DNA from 3 places in the Streptomyces peucetius genome. Region 1 is predicted to be linked to each of the others. Evidence: riboswitches for the same ligand, from Rfam matches in the RefSeq annotation. Region 1 holds a riboswitch; each other region holds the start of a gene.
What was found. A riboswitch is a leader RNA that binds a small molecule or an ion and turns the genes downstream of it on or off. The one in region 1 is predicted to bind thiamine pyrophosphate.

Region 1 (7,602 bases):
TTCGAACTCCTCACCGAAGGCAATATCGCTCGGGCCGTCAAGGGTGAGAAGATCGGCACGCTCGTGAGCGACCGGGACACCCGAGCCTGATCCGGGGCGTCCCAAGAGGGATGGACAAAGTCCTGCCGGTCGGACACCGTGCAGGCAACACGCGACGCAGGTTCCGCCGGCCCAGTGGTACGAGCCGGGCCAACCTCAAGACACGCAGGAGCAAGTGGTGATCGAAGAGACCCTCCTCGAGGCCGAGGAGAAGATGGAGAAGGCCGTCCTGGTCGCCAAGGATGACTTCGCCGCGATCCGCACCGGACGTGCGCACCCGGCGATGTTCAACAAGATCGTGGCGGACTACTACGGTGCCCTGACCCCGATCAACCAGCTGGCCTCGTTCTCCGTTCCCGAGCCGCGGATGGCCGTCGTCACGCCGTTCGACAAGACCGCGCTGCGCAACATCGAGCAGGCGATCCGCGACTCCGACCTCGGCGTCAACCCGAGCAACGACGGCAACATCATCCGCGTGGTGTTCCCGGAGCTGACCCAGGACCGCCGCAAGGAGTACATCAAGGTCGCGAAGACCAAGGCCGAGGACGCCAAGATCTCGATCCGCTCCGTGCGCCGCAAGGCCAAGGAGACCATCGACAAGCTGATCAAGGACGGCGAGGTCGGCGAGGACGAGGGCCGCCGCGCGGAGAAGGAGCTCGACGACACCACCGCGAAGTACGTGGCGCAGGTGGACGAGCTGCTCAAGCACAAGGAAGCCGAGCTGCTCGAGGTCTGATGAACGACTCTTCCTGGGGGGCCTCGCACGGCGCCGGATACGCCGGAGCGTGGCCGCCGCCCGACCAGGGGCCCCTCCCGGCGGGTCCCGCCCACGATGGGCATGACGCACGGTATACATCAGAGACGCAGCCCATGCCCATCGTGCCGGACTTCCCCGACGCAGGCAGAGACGCCGCGGGCCGCCGCGGTGAAGACCGCGAGGACCGTGACCGGGGGGCCGCTCGGCTGGGCGGCCCCCTGTTCCGTGACGAAACGCCGCAGGAGCCCATGCCCACCCCGCCGCCACCGGGCGAGCCCACCCCGCAGCCGCCTCCGCGGCGCGAGCCTTCGCAGAAGAAGCGAGCCGGACGGGACCTGCGTGCGGCGATAGGGGTCGGCGTCGGGCTCGGCGCGGTGATCGTCGCCTCGCTCTTCTTCGTGAAGGCCGTTTTCGTCGGTGTGATCGCGGTCGCCGTCGTCGTCGGTCTGTGGGAGCTGACCTCCCGGCTCGAGGAGCGCAAGCAGATCAAGGCGCCCCTGGTGCCGCTCGCGGTCGGCGGCGCGGCGATGGTCGTCGCCGGTTACGTCCGCGGCGCGGAGGGCGCCTGGGTCGCGATGGCACTCACCGCCCTCGCGGTTCTGGTCTGGCGGATGACCGAACCGCCCGAGGGCTATCTGAAGGACGTCACGGCCGGCATCTTCGCGGCGTTCTACGTCCCCTTCCTGGCCACCTTCGTCGCCCTGATGCTGACGGCGGACGACGGCCCGGAGCGAGTGATCACCTTCCTGCTGCTGACGGTGGTCAGCGACACCGGGGCCTACGCGGTGGGCTGGCGCTTCGGCAGGACCAAGCTCGCGCCGCGCATCAGCCCCGGCAAGACCCGCGAAGGGCTGCTCGGCGCGGTGTCGTTCGCGATGGCCGCGGGCGCGCTGTGCATGCAGTTCCTGGTCGACGGCGGCACGTGGTGGCAGGGCCTGCTGCTCGGCCTCGCCGTCGCGGTCAGTGCGACGCTCGGAGACCTGGGCGAGTCGATGATCAAGCGGGACCTCGGCATCAAGGACATGGGCACCCTGCTCCCCGGGCACGGCGGCATCATGGACCGGCTGGACTCGCTGCTCCCGACGGCTCCCGTGGTGTGGCTGCTGCTGGTGCTCTTCGTCGGGTCGGGCTGAGCGGCGGATTCGTCCGCGAGGGCTCGTCGTCCACAGGACGGCGGGCCCTTTCTTCTTTCTCTGCTCAGTCTCGCAGCCCCGAAATCGGCCCCGCCGCAAGGGGAATTGCCTGCTTACACCTCTTTTCTGAGGGAATTTTCTCTTTAGGATGGTAATGGCGTATTTCCAGGAGGTGAGCGGATGTCTACAGGAACCCTTCTCGCGATCATCATCCCGGTTGTCGCAGTGGTGGCCGCGTTGGCGGCGTTCGGCTTGTACACCATGCGCCGGCGCCGTCTGCAGCAGCGCTTCGGCCCCGAGTACGAGCGGACCGTCGAGGACGCGGGCGGCCGGGGCGCTGCCGACCGCGAACTGAGCGCCCGGGAGAAGCGGCACGACGCCCTGGACATCAGGCCGCTGGCTCCTGCCGTCCATGACCGCTACGCCCAGGACTGGCAGAAGGTCCAGGGCGAATTCGTGGATCATCCCGAGCAGGCGGTGCAGGAGGCGGACCTCCTGGTGACCTCGCTCATGCGGGAACGCGGCTATCCCACCGACAACCTCGAGCAGAAGGTGCAGGACCTGTCCGTCGAGCACGGCAGGACCGTGGAGCACTACCGCGCTGCCCACGACGTCAATGAACGCAGCCGGCAGCACAGGGCGAACACCGAACAACTGCGTGCCGCGATGGTGCACTATCGCGCGCTGTTCGACGAACTGCTCTCCGACGGCGGGCCCAGCCAGGCCCGCGCATGAGCGCCTCGGACATCGGAACTCTTCGACCATCAGGACGGAGGAGAGATGGAACGCGAACACACCCCGGGGCCGGCCGAGAGCGGCCTGTCCACGGACGACCTCGCCGCACCCCAGGAAAGGGACCTGGGCGACCGGCCCGAGGCACAGTCCCAGGGCTATCCCGGTGAGGCCGCCGGCGCGACGTCAGAGGCCGAGGCGGTGCCGCCGGCCGCTTCGACCGTCCCACGGGAGCCGGAACCCGCGGCGGACACCCAGGGCACGTCCGCACAGGAGGACATGCCGCAGCTGTTGACCGCGGAGGACGAGACAGGATTCCGCACCCGCTGGCAGGAAATCCAGAACCGGTTCGTCGACGACCCGCGTGAGGCCGTCCATGAGGCCGACGGCCTGGTGGCCGATGTCATGCAGGCCTTGGCCTCCACCTTCTCCCAGCACAAGAAGGACCTGGAGGGGCAGTGGAGCCAGGGCGAGGAGGCCGACACGGAGGACCTGCGCCGGGCCCTGCGGAAGTACCGCTCGTTCTTCAACCGTCTGCTGTCGAGCTGAGGAGCCGCAGCTTCGGCCTGCACCAGTGACCTCCGGGGCGAGCCGGGCTCCCGGCCGCCCCGGCCGCCCCGGCCGCCCCGGCCGCGTCGGCGTGGCCGGGGCCGGTGCGTGCCGCTGCGGCGGGCGCACTCGTTCGCCGCGTCCGACGACACCGACGCACCCGTGACCTTCAGCTCCTGAAGTGACCGAGGATCCACACGGCTGCGCGTGCGGTGCCGGTGTCGCAGGCTGGTGTCATGAGCGACTTCACAGGCCCTGCCATCGTCGTCTTGCCCGTGAGCCCCGGCGATCCGCCGTTCCGCCTCGTCCAGATCCGAGGCGAGACCGCAGGCGTGGCCCACGACATGCTGGACGTGATCCGGCTGGCGCACCACGCGGGACTGGAACATGTGGACGTCGACGACCCGGCGGTCGTGAGATGGGTCGGCGGCGGCAAGTACAAGTGGGCACCGTGATCGTCACGACCGTCGACGACCACCCTCCGGGCCGACGGTCGCAGGTCGCAGGTCGCAGGTCGCACGAATCGATCTGCGACACTGGAGAAACCATGCCCAAGCCCGGAGAACTCACTTTCGTCGCGCCCCGCGGAGCCAAGAAGCCCCCGCGGCACCTCGCCGACCTCACACCCACCGAGCGCAAGGAAGCCGTCGCCGCGATCGGCGAGAAGCCGTTCCGTGCCAAGCAGCTGTCCCAGCACTACTTCGCGCGGTACGCGCACGACCCCGCGCAGTGGACCGACATCCCCGCCGCGGCCCGCGAGAAGCTCGCCGGTGAGCTGCTGCCCGATCTGATGTCCGTCGTACGGCACATCTCCTGCGACAACGACACCACCCGCAAGACGCTCTGGCGCCTGCACGACGGCACGCTCGTCGAGTCCGTGCTCATGCGCTACCCGGACCGGGTCACCATGTGTATCTCCTCGCAGGCCGGCTGCGGGATGAACTGCCCCTTCTGCGCCACCGGCCAGGCCGGTCTCGACCGGAACCTGTCGACCGCCGAGATCGTGCACCAGATCGTCGACGGCATGCGGGCCCTGCGGGACGGTGAGGTCCCCGGAGGGCCGGCCCGGCTGTCCAACATCGTCTTCATGGGCATGGGCGAACCGCTCGCCAACTACAAGCGGGTCGTCGGAGCCGTCCGCCGCCTCACCGACCCCGAGCCGGACGGCCTCGGCCTCTCGCAGCGCGGCATCACGGTCTCGACCGTCGGCCTGGTGCCGGCGATGCTGCGGTTCGCCGACGAGGGCTTCAAATGCCGCCTCGCGGTGTCGCTGCACGCCCCGGACGACGAGCTGCGCGACACCCTGGTCCCGGTCAACACGCGCTGGAAGGTCCGTGAGGTCCTCGACGCCGCCTGGGAGTACGCGGAGAAGTCCGGCCGCCGGATCTCCATCGAGTACGCGCTGATCCGCGACATCAACGACCAGGCGTGGCGCGGCGATCTCCTCGGCCGCCTCCTCAAGGGCAAGCGGGTCCATGTGAACCTGATCCCGCTGAACCCGACGCCCGGCTCCAAGTGGACGGCCTCCCGTCCCGAGGACGAGAAGGCGTTCGTGGAGGCCATCGCCGCGCACGGCGTGCCGGTCACCGTCCGGGACACCCGCGGTCAGGAGATCGACGGGGCCTGCGGGCAGCTGGCGGCGCAGGAGCGGTGACCGTAGGGCCGTCGGCCATGGCTGATACTGTGCCCTGTGCATTCGCACAAACGAACAACAAAACATTCCGACAGGGGAGCGCACCACAGCGCTGAGAGTGCGGCAAGGCCTTCACGGTCACGGGCCGCAGACCCTCGGACCTGATCCGGGTCATACCGGCGTAGGGAGTCAGCATCATCATGAACAGCCAGCTTCGGCGTGCCGTCGGTACGGCACTGGTCGGCGCCGTCGGCATATCGACGCTCGCCGCGTGCGGCGGGGAGTCCACCGAGTCCGGGTCCGGCGACGGGAGCAAGCCGAAGACCGTCACGCTCGTCAGCCACGAGTCCTTCGCGGCGTCGGAGGCGGTGCTGAAGGAGTTCACCCGGCAGACCGGCTACACGGTCAAGGTGCTCAAGAGCGGCGACGCGGGCACCGCGCTCAACAAGGAGATCCTCACCAAGGGCTCCCCGCAGGGCGACGTCTTCTTCGGTGTCGACAACACCCTGCTCTCCCGCGCTCTCGACAACGACCTCTTCACGCCCTACGAGGCCAAGGGCCTCGACCGGGTCGCGGAAGAGGTGCAGCTCGACGCGGACAAGCACCGTGTGACGCCCGTCGACACCGGCGACATCTGCGTCAACTACGACAAGAAGTTCTTCGCCGACAAGAAGCTCGCGCCGCCGCAGACCTTCGCCGACCTGGCGAAGCCCGAGTACAAGAACATGCTCGTCGTCGAGAACGCCGCCACCTCCTCACCCGGCCTCGGCTTCCTTCTCGGCAGCGTCGGCGAGTACGGCGAGTCGGGCTGGCAGGGCTACTGGAAGAAGCTCAAGGACAACGGCGTCAAGGTCGTCGACGGCTGGGAGCAGGCGTACAACGAGGAGTTCTCCGGGTCCGCCGGTGGCAAGAAGGCGGGCGCCGACCGTCCGCTCGTCGTCTCGTACGCCTCCAGCCCGCCCGTCGAGGTCCTCTACTCGGACCCGCAGCCGGCCGAGGCGCCGACCGGTGTGGCCACCGGCACCTGCTTCCGCCAGATCGAGTTCGCGGGCCTGCTGACGGGAGCGAAGAACGAGGAGGGCGGCAAGGCGCTGCTGGACTTCCTGATCAGCAGGAAGTTCCAGGAGGACATGCCGCTGAACATGTTCGTCAACCCGGTCGTCAAGGACGCGGAGCTGCCGGAGCTGTTCACCGAGCACGGCGCGGTGATCGAGAAGCCCGAGACCGTCGACGCGGCCACCATCGCGAAGAACCGTGAGCAGTGGGTCCGGTCGTGGTCCTCGCTCGTCGTGAAGTAGCCGGCTCCCTGCGCGGGAACGCGGCACGGCTGGGCCTGATGGCCGGCCCTGTCGCGTTCTTCGCCGTCTTTTTCGCCTACCCCGTCTCCGCGATCGTCGCGCGCGGTCTCCACGCGGACGGGGCCTGGCAGTTCGGCCGGTTCGGCGAGGTGCTCGGCCGGCCGGACATCCTGTCGGTGCTGTGGTTCACCACCTGGCAGGCGCTCGCCTCCACGGCGCTGACGCTGCTGATCGCCCTCCCCGGCGCGTACGCCTTCGCACGCCTCGACTTCCCGGCCAAGCGACTGCTGCGGGCGGTGGTCACCGTGCCGTTCGTGCTGCCGACCGTCGTCGTCGGCACGGCGTTCCTGGCGCTGCTGGGGCGCGGCGGGCTCCTCGACGAACTGTGGGGCATCCGGCTGGACACCACCGTGTGGGCCATCCTCCTCGCGCACGTCTTCTTCAACTACGCCGTGGTCGTCCGTACCGTCGGCAGCCTCTGGTCCCAGCTCGACCCCCGCCAGGAGGAGGCCGCCCGGGTCCTGGGCGCGGGGCGCTTCGCCGCCTGGCGGCGGGTGACGCTGCCCGCCCTGGTGCCGTCGCTGGCCGCCGCCGCCCTGATGGTCTTCCTCTTCACCTTCACGTCGTTCGGTGTCGTGCAGATCCTCGGCGGCCCCTCCTTCTCCACCCTGGAAGTGGAGATCTACCGGCAGACCGCCGACTTCCTGGACCTGACGACGGCGGCCGTGCTGACGATGGTGCAGTTCACGGCGGTCGGTGCGGTCCTCGCTGTGCACTCCTGGACCCTGCGCCGGCGAGAGAGCGCACTGCGGCTCGTCGACCCGGCGCGCACCGCCCGGCGGCCGCGCGGCGCGGCCCAGTGGGCGCTGCTCGGCGGCGTCCTGGCCACCGTGCTCGTCCTCCTGCTGGCGCCGCTCGCGGTGCTGGTCGAGCGTTCCTTCGACACCCCGGCAGGATACGGGCTCGACTACTACCGGGAGCTGGCCACCGTGGACCCGGCCGGCGGCGCCTTCCTCGTGCCGCCGATCGACGCCGTGTGGAACTCGCTCCGGTACGCCGTGGCCGCCACGGCCGTCGCGGTCGCGGTCGGCGGGCTCGCCGCGGCGGCGCTCACCCGCAGGGCCGGGCGGCTGGTCCGCGGCTTCGACGCGCTGCTGATGCTGCCGCTCGGGGTCTCCGCCGTGACCGTGGGCTTCGGCTTCCTCATCACCCTCGACGAACCGCCGCTCGACCTGCGGGCCTCATGGATCCTGGTGCCCCTCGCGCAGGCACTCGTCGGTGTGCCCTTCGTCGTCCGCACGATGCTGCCGGTGCTGCGCGCCGTGGACGAACGGCTGCGGGAGGCCGCCGCCGTGCTGGGCGCGTCACCACTGCGTGCCTGGCGCGAGGTGGACCTGCCGCTGGTGCGCAGGGCCCTGCTGGTCGCCGCCGGGTTCGCCTTCGCCGTCTCCCTGGGCGAGT
Region 2 (7,602 bases), 3.8 Mb from region 1:
CGCCGCGGTGCTGCCCTACATGGAGCAGACCTTCGGCTCCTGGTACGTGAAGGGCGGTCTGCGCGCCCTCGCCGACGCGGTGCACGAGCGGTGCCTGGCCAGGAAGGTGGAGTTCGTCCTCGGCACCGCCGTGACGCGTGTGCTGGAGAAGGACGGCCGCGCGGTGGGCCTGGAACTGGACCGCGGCGGGCCGGTGGAGGCGGACATCGTGGTGTCCGGTGCCCCGGTGCCTTCCCTGTTCGAGAACCGTGTCGTCTCAGGGGACCGGCCCGCCGAGTGGCCGCGCCGCCGGACGGGCGGGCGGACGGCACGGCTGACGGTCCATCTGGCGCTGCGCGGCGGCCGGCCGGCCGACGCCGTGCACCGCACCGTGGTGCACGCCCCGGACCCGGCGGCCGAGTGGGACGCGATCGACGCCGGCACGACCGGCCCGCGCCCGACCGTGGTCGTCATGCGGCCCGACGACCCGCTGTTGCGGCCCGACGACGACCACGAGACCGTCACGCTGACGGCCACCGTGCCGGCCGCTCTGAGCGGCGGACGGACCTGGGCAGAGGCGGCCGGAGCGGCGGCGGACCGGATGGTGGAGGCGGCACAGGCCGCGGTGCCGGGCCTGCGCGAGCGAATCCTGTGGCGTGAGGTGCGCACTCCTGACGACATCCGCCGGGACACCGCCTGCGCGGCGGTCCCCGCCCCGGCTCTCGCCGGGGGGTCGGGCGCGTTCCTTCCGGTGCCCAGCACCGGGCCGCTGTCCGGTCTGTACTTCGCCGGCGGCTGGGCGCACCCCGGCGGCGGGCTGGCGCACGCGGGCATGTCCGGGGCGCTGGTGGCCGGACTGATCGTGGAGGGTGCGGACTTCCGCGGCTCCCGTTGAGCGGCACGCGGCCGCCTCGGGCGGCCGCGCCGCCCAACAGCGGTACCGCTGCCGCTAGTAGCGGTACTGCTGCTGCTCGTTGTAGCCGGAGTCGTAGTAGGCGGAGGGCTGTTCCTGGTCGCTCTCACGCTGCTGCGGCACCCATACTCCGCCGGGCGGGGTCTCGCTGTAGCCGTCCTGCTGCCCGTACGCGGCGGCGTACTGCTGCTGTTGCTGCTGGTCGCCGTAGCCGGCGCCGTAGGGGTCGTAGGTGCTGTACTGCTGACCGCCCACGTACGGATCGGAGTAGGTGGCGTACTGCTGGGTGCTGCCGTAGTCGTACTGGCCGGCGTAGGTCGGCTGCTCCGCGGGCTGCTCGGGGGAGTGGTCGGCGTACGCGTCGTAGGCGTCGTAACCCGCGGCGTACGGCATGTGGCCGGTGTCCTGCCCCTCGGGCGTGTCGTGCTGCGGCTCGTCCTGGTGGGCGGCGTAGGCCGCCGGGGTGTAGACGCCGTACTGGCCGGTGTCGTCCGGCATCGGCTGGGGCTCGTAGACGTCGGGGGCCGCTGCGGGGGGCGCCGGAACCTGTTCGGGCGTGTCGTAGGAGATGTCGGTGACCTCGAGCGTGGGCTCCTGGTTCGCCTCCGGGGCGGCGCCGGACCGGCGCCGCCTGCTCACGCCGGGGCTGCCGCCCAGTGCCCAGCCGGTGGAGAAGCCGCGCCGGAAGGAGAGCGTCACATAAGTCTGGCCGACGGCGAACGCCATGGCGCCGACGGCGATCACCGGCACGGAGGGCAGCAGCACGCCTATGACGACGCCGAGGAAGCCGCAGAAGGCGAGCACCCGCCAGCGCAGGCGTGCCTTGTACTGCAGCAGCACCTCACCGAGCAGCCACAGCGCGACGATGCCGAACGCGATGTAGAGGACCGTCCAGCCCATGTCCGCCCCTATCCTGCGGCCGCCGGCCCCGGGGCGGGGCGGTACGACCGGTCACGACTGCTCGTGCAGTCCGAGATTCTCGTAGATTTCGAGCGTCGCGGTGGAGTTGTTGAGCGTGATGAAGTGCAGCCCTGGAACACCCTCGGCAAGCAGCCTCGCGCAGAACTCCGTCGCGAACTCGATGCCAATGGAGCGTACAGCGGCGGGGTCGTCCTTGACCGCGAGGATCCGCTGTTTCAGCTCGGCCGGGAAGTGCGCGTTGCTGAGAGTGGCGAACCGTTCGATCTGTCTGACGCTGGTGACGGGCATGATCTCGGGGATGATCGGGGTTTCGCAACCCGCTGCACCGACCCGGTCGCGAAGGCGCAGATAGTCCTCGGGCCGGAAGAACATCTGCGTGATCGCGTAGTCGGCGCCGGCGCGGCACTTGTCCACGAAGTGCCGGATGTCCTCGTCCCACTCCGTCGAGCGCGGGTGCATCTCGGGGAACGCCGCCACACCCACACAGAAGTCGCCGGACTCCTTGATGAGCCGGACGAGGTCGGCCGCGTACCGCACTCCCTCGGGGTGCTCGACCCACTCGCCCATCGGGTCGCCGGGCGGGTCGCCCCGGACGGCGAGGATGTTACGGATGCCCGCGTCCGCGTACTGGCCGATCATGTTGCGCAGCTCGGCGACGGAGTGGTTCACCGCGGTGAGGTGGGCGACGGGTGTGAGGGTGGTGTCCGCGGCGATCTGCTGGGTCGCCTTGACGGTGCCGGCGCGGGTGGAGCCACCGGCGCCATAGGTCACGGAGACGAAGTTGGGAGCGACCGCTTCGACCCTGCGCAGCGCGTTCCACAGGTTCCGCTCGCCCTTTTCGGTCTTGGGCGCCCAGAACTCGAACGAGTACGACGTCTTGCCCGTCGCAAGCAGGTCGCGCACCGTCCGTGCGCGATCCGTTCTGGTGGAAGCAGTACCGAGGGCCATACGGGCAGGTTAGCCAGATGGAGGGGGTCCCCCAACCAGATCGGGGAAAAATGTCGCCTTTGTCCATCTCTTGTCCATGCCTTGGACAGAAAACGGACGATCAGCACGGCATGATCACCACCGCCACCACCGGACCTCCGGGGCCACGCGACACCCGGGACCACGGGACACCCGGGGCCGCCGCCGGCTTCAGGGGGACGTCAGAGCCTGCCCCTGATCCGCTTCGCCAGGCCGGCCGAGGCCGACGCCGGGTCGTCCGCCTCGGTGATCGCCCGTACGACGACGACCCTGCGTGCACCGGCGTCCAGCACCTCGTCCAGATTGCCCGCGTCGATACCGCCGATGGCGAACCAGGGCCGCTCAGCACCCAGGCCTGCCGCGTACCGCACCAGACCGAGGCCGGGAGCGTGGCGGCCGGGCTTGGTGGGGGTGGGCCAGCAGGGACCGGTGCAGTAGTAGTCCACGCCCGGCTCGACCGAGGCGGCCGCCGCCTCGGACTCGGAGTGCGTCGAACGGCCGATCAGCACGCCGTCGCCGAGGATCGCCCGCGCGGCGGGCACCGGCAGGTCGCCCTGCCCCAGGTGCAGCACGCCGGCGCCGATGGCGTGCGCCACGTCGGCGCGGTCGTTCACCGCGAGCAGCTTGCCGTGCCTGCGGCAGGCGTCGGCGAAGACCTGGAGGTGTTCCAGCTCCTCACCGGCTTCCATGCCCTTTTCGCGCAGTTGCACGATGTCGACCCCGGACGTCAGCACGGCGTCGAGGAACTCGGGAAGGTCACCCTGCCGCTTGCGGGCGTCCGTGCACAGATAGAGCCGGGCGTCGGACAGCAGCGCGCGAGCCGTGGCCATGAGGTGAATCCCCCCGTCGGGCGGCCGGATGCACGGGCCGGGCGGCCCGGCCCGTGCATCCGGCCGCGATGATGTTTTCCGATGTGTCAGACGGCGAGCGCCTGTGCCCGGCGCTTCACCTCCGTACCGCGATTCTCGCTGAGCGCCTGCGCGGGCGTGCCCGGCAGGCTCGGGTCAGGGGTGAAGAGCCATTCCAGCATCTCTTCGTCGGTGAAGCCGTCGTCCCTCAGGAGGGTCAGGGTCCCCGAGAGGCCCTTGACCACCTTGTCGCCGTCGATGAAGGCGGCGGGCACCTGGAGCGTCCGGTTCTCACCGCGGCGCACGGCGATCAGCTGGCCTTCCTTGACCAGCTGCCGCACACGCGTCACCTCCACATCGAGCATTTCCGCGATGTCCGGCAGGTGAAGCCAGGCGGGGACGAGAGCATCGATCTTTGCGTCAATCTCGGTCACGGGAACAAGCCTGCCATCCAGGACCGACAGTCGGTAGCCGGGACCTGCCGTGCCGCCGCCTTCAGGGGCCAAGGAGCGGCCTTCAGGGTGACAAGGCCGCCGCGTTCGAGGGGCAAGGCCGCCGCCTTCAGGTCGACAGGGCCGCCGCCTTCAGAGGGACCGAGGGGTCGGCGGCCCGCTCCCGGTCCAGCGCCGCCCCGGACTCGATCAGCTTGCGTCCCTGCGCCAGGTCACGCGGCCTGCCCACGGCCAGCAGGGCCACCAGGGCGCCACCGCGCAGCCACAGCACCGACCAGGTCTCTTCCGTCGGGTCGCCGCGCCACAGCAGAGTGTCGGCGGCGCCGTGGTGGCCGGCGTACTGGACGTAACGGCCGAACTGCTCGGACCAGAAGTACGGCACCGGGTCGTACGGCTCGAGGTCCGCGCCGCCGCCGGTGATGTTCGCGGCGACCGTGCGCGGCCCCTGGAGCGCGTTGTCCCAGTGGTGGACGAGCAGCCGCTCCGCGTAGCGGCCGGACGGATACGAGGCACAGTCCCCCACGGCGTACACATCGGGGGCACGGGCGCGCAGATACCGGTCCGCGACGACCGCGCCGTCGGGGCCCAGCTCGATACCGGAGCCGGCGAGCAGACCCGTGGCGGGCCGGGCGCCGATGCCCACGACGACGGCACCGGCCGCGATCCGGCGGCCGTCGGCCAGGACGACGGCGCCGGGCTCGACCGCGGCGACCCGGGCACCGGTGACCAGCTCGGCCCCGTACTGCGCGTACCAGGCGGCCATCGGGGCCGCGACCTCGGCGGGCATGGTGCCGGCGAGCGGACGGTCGGCGGCCTCGACGACGGTCACCGCACAGCCGGCCTGCCGGGCGGCCGTCGCGAACTCCGCGCCGATCCACCCGGCGCCCACCACGACGACGTCGTGCTTCTCGGCGAGCAGGGGCCGCAGCCGCGCCGCGTCGTCCAGGGTGCGCAGCAGATGGACACCAGGGACGCCGACCGCGCCCGGGAGGGTGACCGGCTCCGCGCCGGTGGCCAGCACCAGCACGTCGTACGGGACGGGACCGGCCGCGGTGTCCACCTCGTGGGCGTCCGTCCGCACTCCGGTCACCTCGACGCCGAGGCGCAGTTCGACGTCGAGGACCTCGAAGTCGATGTCGAAGGCCGAGCCCTCCGCCGTGCCGAGCAGGACGGCCTTGGACAGCGGGGGCCGGTCGTACGGCTGGTGCGGCTCTGCGCCGATCACGGCGACCGGGCCGGTGAATCCCCGCTCGCGGAGGGCGACCGCCGTCTGCACACCGGCCATGCCCGCACCGACGATCACCACGCGACGCCGCGCCGCTGTCTGTTGCTGCCGTTCGTCCACCCGCACACCTTACGTACCTGACGACGGGTCAGGAAGGCGGCTCCGCCACCACGCTCGTCCCGCCGCCCTCCCGCGGAGCCTTCGGCCGGCGAGTCCGTCGAGGCTCTTCGCCGCGCTGCGGCTCCCTTACAGAGCGTCGGGGCGGGAGGTTAGGGTGGCCACCGTAAGGCACTCGCGGGAGCCCGGACGCACCGGGCTGAGAGGGAGGCTGGCCGGCCTCCGACCGTACGAACCTGATCCGGGTCATGCCGGCGAAGGGAGGGGCTGGACGCCCATGTCGTCTCGTACACCGTGTTCCCCCGACGTCCTTGTCGTGGGCGGCGGAATCATCGGCCTGGTCACGGCCTGGCGAGCAGCGCAGCAGGGCCTGCGGGTCGCCGTCGCCGACCCGCAGCCGGGCGGCGGCGCCGCGCAGGTCGCGGCCGGCATGCTGGCCGCCGTCACCGAACTCCACTACGGCGAGCAGACGCTGCTCGGCCTCAACCTCGAGTCTGCCCGCCGCTACCCGGCCTTCGTCGCCGAACTGGAGGAGGCGAGCGGGCAGCAGGTGGGCCACCGCTCCTGCGGCACGCTCGCCGTCGCCCTCGACGCCGACGACCGCGCGCATCTGCGCGAACTGCACGCCCTGCAGATCCGCTCGGGGCTCGAGTCCGCATGGCTCTCCGGCCGCGAGTGCCGCCGCCTCGAGCCGATGCTCGCGCCCGGCGTACGCGGCGGGCTGCGGGTGGACGGCGACCACCAGGTCGACCCGCGACGGCTGGCGGCGGCGCTGGTCACGGCCTGCGAACGGGCCGGGGTCGAGCTCCGCCGCACCTGGGCGGAGCGGCTGGTCGTCGAGAGCGACCGGGCGGTGGGGGCGGTCCTCGCCGACGGCGGCGAGCTTCGCGCCGGGCAGGTGGTCCTGGCGGGCGGCAGCCTGAGCGGACGGCTGAACGGCGTACCGGCGGACGTGCTTCCTCCCGTACGGCCGGTGAAGGGCCAGGTCCTGCGGCTGACCGTGCCGCGTCCGTACGCGCCGTTCCTCTCGCGCACGGTGCGCGCCGTGGTGCGCGGCAGCCATGTGTACCTCGTGCCGCGCGAGGACGGCGAGCTCGTCGTCGGCGCGACCAGCGAGGAACTCGGCTGGGACACGACGGTCACCGCGGGCGGGGTGTACGAGCTGCTGCGCGACGCGCACGAGCTGGTACCGGGCATCACCGAGCTGCCTCTCGTGGAGACCCGCGCCGGGCTGCGGCCGGGCTCGCCCGACAACGCGCCGCTGCTGGGCTTCACCGACCTGCCGGGGCTTCTGCTGGCCACCGGGCACTACCGCAACGGCGTCCTGCTCACCCCCGTCACCGGCGACGTGCTGGCGGGCGCGCTGGTGAGCGGCGAACTGCCGGAGGTGGCACGGCCCTTCTCGCCGCGTCGCTTCACGGGCGGGCGCCCGGGCGAGCGTCCGGCCTCGCGGGAGGCCGCTGTCCGCCGGGACACAGTTCTTCAGGAGCAGTCCGCATGACCGTCTCCGTCTCCGTCAACGGCGAGGCACGCGATCTCGCCCCAGGAACCACGCTGGACATCGTCGTCGCGGAGCTCACCGCGGCGCCCTCGGGTGTGGCTGCGGCCGTCAACGAGGCGGTCGTCCCGCGCAGCCAGTGGCCCGGCACCCGTCTCGGCGACGGTGACCGCGTCGAGATTCTCACCGCAGTGCAGGGAGGCTGACCAGCCATGGCAGACGACCGTTTCACCATCGGCGGGACGACGTTCGACTCCCGGCTGATCATGGGTACGGGCGGGGCGCCCAGCCTCGACGTCCTCGAACGCTCCCTGGTCGCGAGCGGCACGGAACTCACCACCGTCGCGATGCGCCGCCTCGACCCGACCGTCCAGGGGTCGGTGCTCTCCGTGCTGAACCGGCTCGGGATCCGGGTCCTGCCCAACACCGCGGGCTGCTTCACCGCCGGTGAGGCCGTCCTCACCGCGCGCCTGGCACGGGAGGCGCTGGGAACCGACTGGATCAAGCTCGAGGTCGTCGCGGACGAGCGGACCCTGCTGCCCGACGCGGTGGAGCTGCTGGACGCGGCCGAGACGCTGGTCGACGACGGCTTCACGGTCCTTCCGTACACGAACGACGACCCGGTGCTCGCGAGGAAGCTGGAGGACGTGGGTTGCGCCGCGATCATGCCGCTCGGCTCCCCC
Region 3 (7,602 bases), 1.8 Mb from region 1:
TGTTCGTCGCCCTTGTCGGCGGACTGGTGTTCCTGGTACGGAAGTTCATGGCCTCCTCCGATTCGCGCGGTGAGTGGTAGCGGGACGGGCCGCCGCAGCGGCGGCCGTTAGCCCGGCCGGGGGAAACGGCCGGGCTCTCCCCGTGTTCCGGCCGATGCTGCCATTAGAGTGGTTCAACGCTGCCGCCCTCGGGAAATGTCCGGAGCGGGATCGCTCTCACCAGCGCTTCGGTGCATCACGGGGCTGAATGACTGTTCCCTGACCGGGGCCGCGGCGGCCGCGCGGGGGCGGCCCCCGCGGGCGGGCGCGATGCCCGTCACCACGCCTGGGGGTGACCTGTGGCCGGGGCAACGAAAGTCGCTCCTGAACCGACCCTGATCGGCTCTGTTCAGCGGGCACTGAGACTGCTGGAAGCCGCCGGCGCGCATCCGGACGGGGCCCCCGCCAAGGTGCTGGCGCGTGAAGCCGGAATCTCCCTGCCGACCGCCTACCATCTGCTGCGCACCCTGACCCACGACGACTACCTGCGGCGCCACAGCGGCCTGTATCTGCTGGGGGACGCGGTGGAACGGCTGGTCACCGGCGGGGCGATGCAGAATCGTCGCGGCACCCTCGAGGAGTCCCTCGCCCACTGGCGGGACGCGATCGGTGTCCCTGTCTACTTCGCCGTCTACCACGAGGGCGAGATCGAGATCGTCGCGGTCTCCGACACGCCGTACGCGCCGGCGGTGACGGAGTGGGCGGACTTCCGTGAGACCGGGCACGCGCACGCGCTCGGCCAGTGCCTGCTGGGTCAGCTCGACGAGTCGGCACGCCGGGAGCATCTGAGCCGCCATCCCGTGCAACCCGTGACGCCGTACACCGTGCCCGACCGGCGCACCCTGCTCGAGCGGCTCGCCGCCCGTCCGCGCGCGCACCCGGTCGTGGAACGACAGGAATATGCAATTGGCACAGTCTGCGCGGCTATTCCGATCACTGGCTGTTCCGGCGCCGCGACAATGGCCATTTCGCTGCCCGTCCACCAAAAGGCCAGACTGCTTCCCGCGGTTGAGCAGTTGCGCACAGGAATCGGTGGGCTGTTGGGGTCACTTGCCTTCTCTATCAGTATCTGAAATATCACTCCTTGTGATCTGCTAGTCCTTCGACCACGATGACGCGAGAGGGCCCAGGGATCGATCCTTGCCGTTTTCTTCTGCTTTTCCAGTACGGGTTCATTCAATGCTTCATCTGCTGCGGGGTATGTGATGCGCGAGTCGGTCCAGGCCGAGGTTCTGATGAGCTTCCTCGTCTCCGAGGAGCTCTCCTTCCGGATTCCGGTCGAACTGGGTTATGAGACGGGCGATCCGTACGCGGTGCGGATGACCTTCCATCTGCCCGGTGATGCTCCTGTGACCTGGGCATTCGGCCGGGAGCTGCTGCTCGACGGGATCAACTGGCCGAGCGGGGACGGTGATGTGCACATCGCGCCCGTCGGGCCGGAGAGCCTCTCGGACGTCCACATCAGGCTCCGTGTCGGGCAGGATTCGGCACTCTTCCGAGCAGGCGCGGCACCGCTCGTCGCCTTCCTCGACCGCACCGACAAACTGCTTCCCATGGGGCAGGAGCTCACGCTGGGTGACTTCGACGTGAACCTGGAGGAGGCGCTCGGGCGGATCCTCGCCGAGGAGAACGCCGGCTGACACGTCCCCGACTCCCCCGGCGTCACCGCTTGCGCCGCCGCCCCCTGCCCGTGCGGGCCGGTGAACCGTCCGTCCCCGCCGCCGGGCCGGAGCGGTCGGCGGAGACCACCAGGGTGGCGAGCGCAGTCGTCACCGGCACCGAGGCGACCAGCCCGATCGAGCCCACCAGGGTCCGTACGATCTCCTCCGCCACCAGCTCGCTGTTGGCGACGGTACCCACGCTGGACTGGGCGATGGAGAAGAGGAGCAGCAGGGGCAACGCGGCGCCGGCGTAGGCGAGTACGAGGGTGTTGACGACGGACGCAATGTGGTCGCGGCCGATGCGGATGGCGGAGCGGTAGAGGGCACGGGGGCCCATCTCCGGATCGGCCTGGTGCAGTTCCCAGACCGCCGAAGTCTGCGTCACCGTCACGTCGTCGAGCACGCCGAGCGAGCCGATGATCACGCCGGCGAGCAGCAGACCGCTCATGTCGATCTCCGGATACAGACCGTGGATCAGACCGGTGTTGTCGTCGGTGTTGCCGCTCAGGCTGGCCCAGCCGATGAACAGCGAACCGAGAAGCCCGATCAGCAGCAGGGAGATCAGGGTCCCGAGCACCGCGACGGACGTCCGCGCGGTCACCCCATGACACAGATAGAGCGCGATCAGCATGATGGCACTCGCCCCGACCACCGCCACGACCAGCGGATTGGACCCCTGCAGGATCGCGGGCAGGATGAACAGCGTCAGCAGGGCGAACGAGACCACGAGAGAGATCAGGGCCATCACACCGCGCATCCGGCCCACCAGCACCACCACGACGGCGAAGATCGCCGCCAGCAGCGCCATCGGGAGGCCGCGGTCGATGTCCGTCACCGAGTACTGGAGGTCGCGGGGGGCGTCGGGGGCGTAGGCGACGACGACGCCCTGCCCCTCCTTCAACTGCCGCGGTGCGTCCGGCTGGACGATCTCGACGAAGGTACGGCCCTTGTCCTTGCCCGTGGTCACCTCGACGGTCGCCCTGGCGCAGAGGCCCTGCTGCGAGTTGACCGCCTCGCGCCCCTGGGGTGTGGAGGTATCACCGGTCGGCGGGACCTGGGCGGCGTTGACGTCCTTGCAGTCGATTCTCTCGAGCGACACCACCTTGCCCTGCTCCGTCTGCCGGTCGAAGCCGACTCCGGTGCGCTCGTGCCCGGGTGCCCCGCCGGGCCACAGGACGGCGAGCCCGACGAGGACGGCCGTCGCGAAGGGGATGAGCACGGCCGCGATGACTCGGCGAAGGTGCTGGGAGACCGGCGCGGCGGGCCCATGAGCGTGCGCATGACTGTGGGCCTGGCCGTGCGGTTCTGGGGGCTGCTGCGATGAAGTCACGGACCGATCATCGCAAGAGCAGGAGGGGCCCTCTGTTCAGCGCGCCAGACATGACGCTAGCGTGGTGGCACCTTTGCACACGCGGGAGCTCGGAGCACCGGGCTGAGAGGGCGCTGACCTCCGTACATCCGTACGGGACAGCTGCGCCGACCGCCGAACCTGTTACCGGGTAATGCCGGCGTAGGGAGTAGGTCTCATGACCGTATCGGACGCACGCACGCCTGCCTCGAACCAGAACGACGAGGCCGGGAAGTCCATCGGCTGGCACAAGGGATACGTCGAGGGCTCGCGCCCCGACCTCCGTGTGCCGGTGCGCAAGGTGCACCTCACCAACGGCCGGGACGTGACGCTGTACGACACCTCCGGCCCGTACACCGACCCGAACATCGAGACGGACGTACGCCGCGGTCTGCCCCCGCTCCGGGAGAACTGGATCATCAGCCGCGGCGACACCGAGGAGTACGCGGGCCGGGCCGTCCGGCCCGAGGACGACGGGATCAAGCACACGTCGCCGCGCGGCGGGCTCCGCAACCTGGACGCGGTCTTCCCCGGCCGCCCGCGTCAGCCCCGCCGCGGGCGCGACGGCCGGGCCGTGACTCAGCTGGCCTACGCGCGCCGGGGTGAGATCACCCCGGAGATGGAGTACGTCGCCATCCGGGAGAACGTCGCCCCCGAGGTGGTGCGCGAGGAGATCGCGGCCGGGCGGGCCGTTCTCCCGGCGAACGTGAACCACCCCGAGATCGAGCCGATGATCATCGGCAAGCGGTTCCTCGTGAAGGTCAACGCCAACATCGGCAACTCCGCCGTCACCTCCTCCATCGAGGAGGAGGTCGAGAAGATGACCTGGGCGACCCGCTGGGGAGCCGACACGGTCATGGACCTGTCCACCGGGCGCAACATCCACACCACCCGCGAGTGGGTGCTGCGCAACTCCCCCGTGCCGATCGGCACCGTGCCGCTGTACCAGGCGCTGGAGAAGGTCGACGGCAAGGCCGAGGAGCTGACCTGGGACGTCTACAAGGACACGGTCATCGAGCAGGCCGAGCAGGGCGTGGACTACATGACGGTCCACGCGGGCGTGCTGCTGCGCTACGTACCGCTGACGGCGCGCCGCAAGACCGGCATCGTCTCGCGCGGCGGCTCGATCATGGCGGCGTGGTGCCTGGCGCACCACAAGGAGTCGTTCCTGTACGAGAACTTCGAGGAGCTCTGCGAGATCCTCGCCGCGTACGACGTGACGTACTCCCTCGGCGACGGCCTGCGGCCCGGGTCCATCGCGGACGCCAACGACGAGGCGCAGTTCGCGGAGCTCAGGACGCTCGGCGAGCTCAACTCCGTCGCCAAGCGCTTGGGCGTGCAGACCATGATCGAGGGGCCGGGACACGTCCCGATGCACAAGATCAAGGAGAACATCGACCTCCAGCAGGAGATCTGCGAGGAGGCGCCGTTCTACACGCTCGGCCCGCTCACCACCGATGTCGCTCCGGCGTACGACCACATCACCTCCGGCATCGGGGCGGCGATGATCGCCTGGTGGGGCACGGCCATGCTCTGCTATGTGACGCCCAAGGAGCACCTGGGCCTGCCGAACCGCGACGACGTGAAGACCGGCGTCATCACCTACAAGATCGCCGCGCACGCGGCGGACCTCGCCAAGGGGCACCCGGGGGCGCAGGAGTGGGACGACGCGCTGTCCGACGCCCGCTTCGAGTTCCGGTGGGAGGACCAGTTCAACCTGGCTCTCGACCCGGACACGGCACGGGAGTTCCACGACGAGACGCTGCCCGCCGAGCCGGCGAAGACCGCGCACTTCTGCTCGATGTGCGGTCCGAAGTTCTGCTCGATGAAGATCAGCAGAAGCATCACGGAGCAGTTCGCCGCGGACCCGACTCCCTCGGCCTCGGCCGAGGACGTCGAGGCGGGGATGCTGGAGAAGTCCAGGGAGTTCGCGGCGGGCGGCAACCGGGTGTACTTGCCGCTTGCGGACTGACGGTGACGTCTTACGGCGGTGCCCCGTGGTTCGATCGGTCATGGGACACCGCCTTTCGCCAAGAGCGCTGTGCGTATTCCGATGGGCAGGTTCGCGGGGGCAGCCGGTCTATCGGCGTATCTTCGCAAGAATGGTTGTAATGACCGGCCCCCACCTAATGGCGTAGCGGTTTCACTCGAATGTCAGGCATCAGGGCTAGTGGAACGCTCGTTGTTAGGAATATGACGAGAGCACAGCTTTCCCCCGAGATCGGGGCCCGACGTACGGCCGGCACGGAGGCGGTCCCAACGGGCGCGTGGGCGTTGGATCCCCGCTCTGCGGAGGGCGTGGCAGAGAGTAACGCGACGCTCCACCAAGAAGAGGATCGAATCGACCCGGCGCACGCTTCTTCCCTGCTGAACGACTTTCTGGTGTTGATCGGCCGTATTCAGGCCGATTACCACCGACTGTCGAACACAGTGCACGCGTCGCCGACTGTACGAGGCGATGGACGGACGGGGCGAAGCCTTCATGTATGACGAGTACGGCTCGTTCGGTTCAGCGGTTTCCCACCCGGAAATGGGCGGCTATGGCAGGTGGGAGGACCCGTATGCCGCTTCCCCGAAGACCTTTCTGAGCCCCCATGAGCCGATGGCTCCTCTCGGCCTGGAGATCCTTGACGGGACGTGGGACCCGACAGCGGAACTGCAGCAATTGCTGCAGCCCTCTGCCGGAGAGGAGAAGCCCACGGCTTTCTCCGGCTATGGCAGCGGCCTGGACTCGGGAGACGGCAGCTCACTCGCAGACCGGAACAGCATCACCGCCGAACTTCCCCGTGTACGCCCCGTGCCGGGGCATCGCCGACGGGTACCGTCGCAGAAGCCGAGGTTCTCTCTGCTGCAGACAGTCAGCGTCTCCATTGCCGTGGTGGCCGCCGTCATCGTTTCCGGAGTGAGCATCTTCGGAGGCATGGTCGCCCTGGACCCGCTACGGCACATTGCCGCGTCACGAACGTCCCAGGGCCTGATGAGCTGGTGGCCGGTTCTGGTCTACGGACCCTGGCTGGTTGCGTCTCTCTCCATCCTGCGCGCATCGCTCCATCATCGCCGGACGGTGCAATCCTGGGTGGTCGTACTCTTCTTCTCGGCCATCACGACCTGGTTGTGCGTGATCGAGTCAGCCGGGTCGTTCACCGACGTCGCTGCTGCCGCGCTCCCTGCCCTTGCAGCTCTTGTCTGCTTTCAGCAACTCGTCCGGCTCGTCACGCTGGCCCGGCCGCCCCGCCGTCCCTCCGCGCGCCACCGTGTCCGCGTTCCATCCACACCATTCCTGCCCTCCACGCCCGGCTGACGAGCCGCTGAGCAACCTGCGCACGCCCGGCCGGGTCACGGCAGTACCACCGCACGACAGTCAACGGGCTGATCTTCTGTCGTCCCAGCGTCCCCCGAACAATCTCCGGGGGACGCTGTCGTTCTGGGCAGGAGGACAACGGTCGGCTCAGCCGTTCCCACGCCGCATCACACGGATCACCCGGCCCATGCCCACATCGACGCCTCAGGCATGAGGCAGCCACCTGATCGTGGCCACCGGCCGGTGTTCAGTCCGGCTGGCGCTCGGGGCCGCCGAAGTCCGGACTCGTGAAGTCCGGGCTGGTGAAGGTCGGGCGCTGCCCTGAGGCCGCCCCGTCCGCAGGACTGGAGAACTCCGGTCCGCTGTACCCGACCTTCGGCATGCGGCTCACCGGTCGCGGTGGCCCCGTGGACGCCGGGTCGGCGCTGGGGTCGGCCAGTGCTGCTCGCAGGAAGGGCAGAATCCCGCGCTCCAGCAATGCGTGGCGCCAGGCGTCCTTCGCCCGTGACACCTCGTCCGGCAGCTCTCCGGTGGGCGCTTCTTCGGCCACTTGGGCGGCGCCGTTGCGCAGAGCCGTCAGCAGCAGCCCCACCGCTGCGACCAGGATGGCGGCCGCCGTGAGCGCGCCGAAGAACCACCCGGCCGTCAGCAGGGCGTCGGCAAAAGACGGGGTGGGGCTGAGCATTTTGAGGATGTAGCCGACGAGAAGGAAGATCGCGGCGGCTGTCCCGGCGAGGACAGGGGCGAGTACGGCGATGACGGCGGCGAAGCCGGCGCCGCCGCCCTCCGAGCTGTCGCCGACCGCGGAAGCGCGCACGGAGCCGCGCACCGAGGCGGCGGTCGTGGGGGCCCGCGTTTCCCGGCGCACTTTCACATAGTGCTCGTACTCGGCGGCGGCCGAGGCGGTTATGAGTGCCGTCGCGTTCAGTGCCATGGTGCGCAGCTGCTCGGCGTTGAGACGTAGTCCCACGGTGGCGAGGTCGGGCCGTTCATGGGCGTTGCGCAGTGCTTCGTCGAGGACTCGCTGGTACTCGGCGCGGTCCTCGTTCAGCAGGTGCGGAGCGCTGTTCATGTGCATCCCCCGATGCTCCGCCCGCCGGACGGCCCGTGTGTGCCGGGCAGTTGAGCGGAAGCGGAGGAGAGTCTGCTACGGATACGCCGATGGTAGAGCGGTTACGGCACAGGGTGACAGGGGGTTTCCGTAAATCGCCTGCCGCAAGTGGGTTCAGTTCGGCAGCGGGAGGTGCTGGACA

Region 2: another riboswitch for thiamine pyrophosphate. It lies ahead of thiO (glycine oxidase ThiO); the one in region 1 lies ahead of OGH68_RS26665 (thiamine ABC transporter substrate binding subunit).
Region 3: another riboswitch for thiamine pyrophosphate. It lies ahead of thiC (phosphomethylpyrimidine synthase ThiC); the one in region 1 lies ahead of OGH68_RS26665 (thiamine ABC transporter substrate binding subunit).

The regions. Positions count from the first base shown of each region.
Region 1 covers NZ_CP107567.1:5,793,810-5,801,411, forward strand. Annotated here, with positions in the region: gene pyrH (UMP kinase) at 1-90, shown strand, start outside; gene frr (ribosome recycling factor) at 218-775, shown strand; gene OGH68_RS26640 (phosphatidate cytidylyltransferase) at 775-1,929, shown strand; gene OGH68_RS26645 (hypothetical protein) at 2,110-2,664, shown strand; gene OGH68_RS26650 (hypothetical protein) at 2,710-3,210, shown strand; gene OGH68_RS26655 (hypothetical protein) at 3,447-3,665, shown strand; gene rlmN (23S rRNA (adenine(2503)-C(2))-methyltransferase RlmN) at 3,758-4,864, shown strand; TPP riboswitch at 4,927-5,048, shown strand; gene OGH68_RS26665 (thiamine ABC transporter substrate binding subunit) at 5,044-6,141, shown strand; gene OGH68_RS26670 (ABC transporter permease) at 6,180-7,602, shown strand, end outside.
Region 2 covers NZ_CP107567.1:2,007,793-2,015,394, forward strand. Annotated here, with positions in the region: gene OGH68_RS09195 (phytoene desaturase family protein) at 1-874, shown strand, start outside; gene OGH68_RS09200 (INSIG family protein) at 929-1,792, opposite strand; gene metF (methylenetetrahydrofolate reductase [NAD(P)H]) at 1,844-2,761, opposite strand; gene thiE (thiamine phosphate synthase) at 2,962-3,609, opposite strand; gene OGH68_RS09215 (Rv2175c family DNA-binding protein) at 3,696-4,061, opposite strand; gene OGH68_RS09220 (NAD(P)/FAD-dependent oxidoreductase) at 4,189-5,364, opposite strand; TPP riboswitch at 5,589-5,701, shown strand; gene thiO (glycine oxidase ThiO) at 5,699-6,922, shown strand; gene thiS (sulfur carrier protein ThiS) at 6,919-7,125, shown strand; gene OGH68_RS09235 (thiazole synthase) at 7,132-7,602, shown strand, end outside.
Region 3 covers NZ_CP107567.1:3,998,093-4,005,694, reverse strand. Annotated here, with positions in the region: gene OGH68_RS18415 (DUF5326 family protein) at 1-80, shown strand, start outside; gene OGH68_RS18410 (IclR family transcriptional regulator) at 339-1,112, shown strand; gene OGH68_RS18405 (SsgA family sporulation/cell division regulator) at 1,245-1,679, shown strand; gene OGH68_RS18400 (YibE/F family protein) at 1,702-3,030, opposite strand; TPP riboswitch at 3,102-3,234, shown strand; gene thiC (phosphomethylpyrimidine synthase ThiC) at 3,227-5,020, shown strand; gene OGH68_RS18390 (DUF2637 domain-containing protein) at 5,531-6,349, shown strand; gene OGH68_RS18385 (hypothetical protein) at 6,597-7,427, opposite strand; gene OGH68_RS18380 (metallophosphoesterase) at 7,575-7,602, opposite strand, start outside.